DNA from 2 places in the Devosia rhizosphaerae genome. Region 1 is predicted to be linked to the other one. Evidence: predicted binding sites of a transcription regulator. Region 1 holds the regulator's gene; the other holds the start of a gene.

Region 1 (3,228 bases):
GGCCGCGTCCTCGCCGACCCGATCATTGCCACGCACGACCAGCCGCCCTTCAATGCCAGCGCCATGGACGGTTATGCCATGCGGGCCGCGGACGTGAGCGACGGGGCGCAGCTTCGGGTCGTTGGCATGTCTCAGGCCGGCGCAGCCTTCAGCGGGTCTGTTGGGGAAGGAGAAGCGGTCCGCATCTTCACTGGCGCGCCAGTCCCCGTCGGCGCCGACACCGTGATCATGCAGGAAGAGGCGGTGCGCGAGGGCGACCTCGTCCGCTTCACGGCCCCTGCCCGGCTTGGCCACAGCATCCGCCCCACGGGTGCTGACTTCGCTACTGGTCAGACGCTGGTCGCGGCGGGCACGCGCCTCACGCCCATGCAGATCGCCGTGGCGGCTGCAGCCAATTGCGCCGGGCTAACCGTAGCCCACCGGCCGCAGATTGCCCTCGTGGCGACGGGCGATGAGCTTGTTCTCCCCGGTACTCCACTAGGTCCCGACCAGATCGTCGCCTCCAACAGCTTTGGGCTTGCTGCCATGCTCGCGCCCTATGCCGAGGCAGTGACGGATCACGGCATCATTGTTGATGACGCAGCCCTGCTGCGCTCTCGCCTGGGTGCGGCGCTGGCTGCCGAGCCGGACATCCTCATCACCACCGGCGGCGCGTCCGTGGGCGAGCACGACCTCGTCCAAGGTGCATTGAAAGATCTGGGTGTCGCGCTCGACTTCTGGCGCATCAACATGCGCCCCGGCAAGCCGCTGATGTTCGGCAGCAATGGACGAACCCTGGTGTTCGGCCTGCCGGGCAATCCCGTCTCGGCCATGGTCACGGCCACTGTTTTCATCAAGCCGGCACTCCGCCATTGGCTGGGCTACGACGAGCCTGCGCATTGGCGCCTGCCTCTCGTCGGCCCCACGCCGCCAAACACCGCGCGTCGGCACTTCATGCGGGCCCGCCTCGTGCAGACGGATGCCGGGCCGATGCTCGACCCGATCGCCCAAACCGATAGCGGGCACACCTCCTCGCTCGCAGATGCCGACATGCTGATCGTGCAACCCGAGCATGATCCCGGCCAGCCCGCCAGAGCAGTTGTCGAAGCACTACCGATAGACGGATTCTGAAGCGAGAAAGTCGTTCAGGATCCGTTCATCTTTAAGTCCCACGGAATGGCAATGGAGATATTGCAGAACATAACTGGAACACCTATAGTCGTTCTGCCTATGTTCCGATTCTCGCCGAGGGGCCAATGCTGACGCGCAAACAACACGAGCTGCTGATGTTCATCCACGAACGGATGAAAGAAAGCGGCATTCCGCCGTCCTTCGATGAGATGAAGGATGCCCTCGATTTGGCGTCGAAATCCGGCATTCACCGGCTGATCACCGCCCTGGAAGAGCGCGGTTTTATCCGCCGCCTCCCCAATCGGGCGCGTGCGCTTGAAGTGGTCAAACTCCCGGACTCGATGAACCCAACGCTCGGTGGTCGCCGCGCCCGCTTCGAACCTTCAGTCATCGAAGGCAATCTCGGCAAGGTCGCTTCGCCCCCATCTCGCATCAGCGCCGGCGAGGACTATGCTCGGCCGATTTCCATCCCGGTCATGGGCCGCATTGCTGCCGGTACGCCCATTGAAGCTATCCAGAGCCACTCCCACACCATCGCCGTGCCACCGGAAATGCTGGGGCCCGGCGAGCACTACGCACTGGAAGTGCGCGGCGACTCGATGATCGAGGCAGGCATTTTCGACGGCGACACCGTGCTCATCAAGAAGCAGGATCAAGCCTCGACGGGCGAGATCATCGTGGCCTTGGTGGACGACGAGGAAGCAACCCTCAAGCGCCTGCGCCGCAAGGGGAACACTGTGGCACTGGAAGCGGCCAATCCGGCTTATGAAACCCGCATTTTCCCGCCGGACCGCGTCAAGGTGCAAGGTCGGCTGGTGGGCCTGCTGCGCAAGTACTGAGTAGATTTAGCTGACATGAGACAAGGCCCGCCGATTGGCGGGCCTTCTGCATTCCTAGTGATTGTCGCGAGGGACGCCGTTGGTCTGGGCAATCCGCTGATATTTGTCAGCGCCTCGGAGAATCGCCCCCTCGCCCAGCTGGCCAACGATGTTGCGCTGGATTTCCTGCCAGGGTGTCTGATGGGCTGGGTATTTGTAGCCGCCCGTTTCGGCCAGTTGCTGACGGCGGGACGCGATTTCCTCGTCCGAAATCAGGATGTCGGCTTCACCCTTGTTGAGATCGATGCGAACCCGATCGCCAGTCTGGAGAATGGCGAGGTTGCCGCCAGCTGCCGCTTCTGGCGAAGCGTTGAGGATCGAGGGAGAGCCAGAAGTACCCGACTGACGACCATCACCGATGCAAGCTAGGGAATGGATGCCCTTCTTGATGAGGTAATCGGGTGGCCGCATGTTCACCACTTCAGCCGCACCAGGGTAGCCGATGGGCCCCGCGCCGCGCATGAACAGGAGCGTGTGCTCGTCGATCTCGAGCGACGGATCATCGATCCGGTGGTGGTAATCCTCAGGCCCGTCGAACACCACGGCCTTGCCTTCGAACATGCCGGGATGCACCGGGTCCGAAAGGTAGCGCTCCTTAAATTCGGGCGAGATCACGCTGGTCTTCATGATGGCATTGTCGAACAGATTGCCACGGAGCACCAGGAAGCCCGCTTCGCCCTTGAGCGGCTGATCGAAGGGACGGATGACCTTGTCGTCCTGAATGGGCGTGCTGCGGCAATTCTCACCAATGGACTTGCCGTTGACCGTGGGCGCGCCCTCGCGGATCAGTCCCTGCTTCATCAGCTCGTTTACGACGGCCGGAACGCCGCCGGCGTGATAGTAGTCCTCGCCTAGATACTCACCAGCCGGCTGCAGGTTGACCAGCAGCGGCACCTTGTGGCCGTGCTCCTGCCAGTCATCGATGTTGAGCTCGACGCCGATGTGCTTGGCAATCGCGTTGATATGGATGGGCGCGTTGGTCGAGCCGCCAATAGCGGAGTTCACGACGATGGCGTTGACGAAATTGTCCTTGGTCAGAATGTCGGAGGGCTTGAGGTCCTCATGCACCATGTCGACGATGCGCTTGCCGGTGCGGTACGCGATTTCCTGCCGGTCGCGGTAAGGCGCAGGGATCGCCGCCGAGCCCGGAAGCTGCATGCCGAGCGCCTCGGCCAGCGAGTTCATCGTGGTCGCCGTCCCCATGGTGTTGCAGTAGCCGGTCGAAGGTGCCGAAGACGCC
Region 2 (3,228 bases), 1.4 Mb from region 1:
GCGGCTGCGTCGGTAGAGATTATCGTGGCTCCGTTCGCCCTCACTCCTCGGAGGGACTCGAAACGAAGATCCCGCCTGCTGGAGGAGCACCGCCGCCGCGTTGGTGACCCGCAAAAGGGTGGCGGCAGTCGCCAGCCGATCATGACAGCCTACCGGCAGGATTGTATCGCATGCGCCAGAGCAATGCTGACTGCGTCACAAACACCGAAACAGCTAAAGGTGCTGGTGCCAAGAGCGCCCATGATCCTGAGGCGAAACGTCTATGGGTGGTTCGTGCGCGAGAGCAGGGGTGTCTATGGTCTCACCAATCTCGGCCGATCCGCCGTCCAGAGTTACTCGCAGCAGGAGGAGCCATCTACGTGAGCAGGCGACCTTACAGTTGCTTTTGTGATTTCATGAGGATGGAAGTCGATCTCATTGGCACTACCGTTCATTCCAATGGGCCAGGACGAGCCAGACGCTCATTGATCAGGATATCACCCGCTTCCTGAGCGCTGATACGAATGGTCGCTAACCGGCGTTTGCTGCTGGTGCCGTCATGGTTGAAGTTCGCAATCGTCCAATCGTTGCCGTCGAGCAGCTCTAGCATTCGCGGGCTGGCCATCGAGATCAAAGCCAGCAGCGTGGGAGCACTTGATCAAGTCCGCAGGTCCTTGAACTTCTGCATCTCCTGCCCCAATTACCTTGTTGTCCAGAGGGAAGTACCATGACGACTGATCGCGCCTACGCCCAGTACGACATCGAGAAGAAATCGCTGATCGTTGCCTATGTTCTCTGGTTCTTCCTGGGCTATGTCGGCGCGCATCGATTTTATCTGGGCAGGCCCGTTTCCGCTCTGGTCCTGCTTGCCCTGTCAGCGTCCATTCTCTTGCTGACCTTCGTTAGCTTTGGCTTTCTCAGCTTCCTGTGGTTCATCGTAGGGCTCTGGTGGCTGATCGATGCACTCCTGATCCCTGGGATGGCAGCAGGTCGAAACAGCAGGATCGCTGACCGGGTCCTTGGACGCAGCCGCTAGGCGCAACGTTCCTGCTTACGAGCTGCCACGATCTCCGCCGCTGTTGGGAACGTGTCGCGCATTGTAGCCCTGGAGCGTAAATCGCCAGCATAAAGGTTGCGAACAAAACGAGAATACGGTTCCTTGCTCCTCGTGCTGGGAGCTTTCGATTCGTGCCGTTCGACACCACCTATCTTGAGACGCTTAATCCCGAGCAGCGCCGCGCGGTAGAGCACGGCGTAGGTCCCGCCAAGGCCTCACCGCTACTCGTGATTGCCGGAGCCGGCTCTGGCAAGACCAACACCTTGGCCCATCGTGTGGCGCATCTGGTGGTGAATGGCGCCGATCCCCGGCGCGTTCTGCTGCTTACTTTTTCCCGCCGCGCTGCCGCAGAAATGAGCCGTCGCGTTGAACGCATCCTTGCCAGTGTGGTGGGGAGCAACGGCTCTGGCGCTGGTACAGATGCGCTCGCCTGGGCGGGCACCTTTCACGGGATTGGCTCACGTCTACTTCGTGAGCATGCGCAGCACATCGGATTGGATCCGGCCTTCACCATTCATGATCGGGATGACTCCGCGGACCTCATGAACTTGGTGCGTCATGAGCTGGGTCTCAGCCAGGCCAAGAGCCGGTTTCCCGCCAAGGGAACGTGTCTCGCCATCTATTCCCGCGTGGTGAACGCTCAAGCCGATCTTGAGCAGGTGCTCAGGACTGCCTTTCCGTGGTGCGCCATGTGGGCGGACGAACTCCGGGGGCTGTTTGCGGCCTATGTTGAAGCCAAGCAGCAGCAGAACGTTCTCGACTACGATGATCTGCTGCTCTACTGGGCCGGCATGATGGTCGAGGCCACAATCGCGGCGTCTGTTTCGGAGCGCTTCGATCATGTTCTGGTGGACGAGTATCAGGACACCAACCAGGTGCAGGCGTCCATTCTTCTAGCCCTCCGCCCAGGAGGGCAGGGGCTGACCGTGGTGGGTGACGACGCCCAGTCCATCTACTCGTTTAGGGCGGCCACTGTTCGCAACATCCTGGACTTCCCAGCCGCCTTCTCGCCGCCCGCTGACATCATTACCCTCGACCGCAACTATCGGTCCACGCAGCCGATCCTGGCTGCCGCTAATGGCGTGATCGAACTTGCATCCGAGCGCTTCACCAAAAATCTTTGGACCGCCCGCCAGTCGGCAGCCAAGCCGCGGCTTGTCACCGTGCGCGATGAGGCGGATCAGGCAAAGTATGTGGTGGAGCAGGTCCTCGAAGCACGAGAGGGCGGTACCCAGCTCAAGCAGCAGGCAGTCCTGTTCCGCACCTCCAGCCATTCCGGTCCGCTCGAAATCGAGCTCACCCGGCGCAACATCCCATTCGTCAAGTTTGGCGGGCTCAAGTTCCTGGATGCCGCGCACATCAAGGATCTTCTAGCGATCCTGCGATGGGGGGAGAACCCGAGGGACCGAGTAGCTGGCTTCCGGGTTCTGCAACTGTTGGCAGGCATCGGGCCAATCAGTGCTGCCAGAGTGCTCGACGCCATGGAAACCGGGCCGGAGCCAATCTGGGCACTTGGGGAGGTGCCCTCGCCACCTCGGGTCGACGAAGGCTGGCAAGGCTTAGTGGAGCTGATCTCGCGCCTTGTTCGGAAAGACGCCGGATGGCCAGGGGAGCTCGGCTATGCCCGGCTTTGGTATGAGCCGCTGATGGAGCACCTCTATGAAGACGCGCCAATCCGGCAGGCAGATATCCTGCAGCTTGAGCAGATCGCCGCGGGATATCCCAGCCGCGAGCGGTTCCTGACCGAACTCACCCTCGATCCGCCCGATGCCACAAGCGATCAGGCCGGCGTGCCGCTGCTCGACGAAGACTATTTGATCCTTTCCACTATCCATTCAGCCAAGGGGCAGGAATGGAAAGCGGTGCACGTGCTCAACGTCGTCGATGGCTGCATTCCGTCCGATCTAGGGACCGGCAGCACCGAGGAGCTCGAGGAAGAACGCCGCCTGCTCTATGTGGCGATGACCAGAGCCAGGGACGATCTGCACCTGCTGGTGCCGCAGCGGTTCTATGTCACCCAGCAGACCAGGAACGGGGACCGGCACCTCTACGCCCAGCGAACCCGCTTCATTCCGCGGTCGAGTCTCGGGCTTTATGAGGACATGCTCTGGCCGCCGGTAAAGCCCTACGAGGGGATAGGCCTCTCGCCCGCACCGGTGCCTACCGACCTCACCGCCCGCATGCGCAACATG

The links. The regulator LexA, encoded in region 1, represses DNA repair genes until DNA is damaged. The targets are predictions, from matches to a motif close to TGTTCNNNNTGTGTTCNG.
Region 2: QOV41_RS03890 (ATP-dependent helicase) is a predicted target of LexA. The motif match lies at 1,114-1,131, and genes of this name have one in related genera.

What each region holds. Positions count from the first base shown of each region.
Region 1 is NZ_CP126539.1:2,195,087-2,198,314, reverse strand. Features, by position in the region: gene QOV41_RS10890 (molybdopterin molybdotransferase MoeA) at 1-1,110, shown strand, start outside; gene lexA (transcriptional repressor LexA) at 1,236-1,949, shown strand; gene QOV41_RS10880 (IlvD/Edd family dehydratase) at 2,004-3,228, opposite strand, start outside.
Region 2 is NZ_CP126539.1:798,304-801,531, forward strand. Features, by position in the region: gene QOV41_RS03875 (DUF2161 domain-containing phosphodiesterase) at 1-363, shown strand, start outside; gene QOV41_RS03880 (hypothetical protein) at 431-589, opposite strand; gene QOV41_RS03885 (TM2 domain-containing protein) at 707-1,015, shown strand; gene QOV41_RS03890 (ATP-dependent helicase) at 1,168-3,228, shown strand, end outside.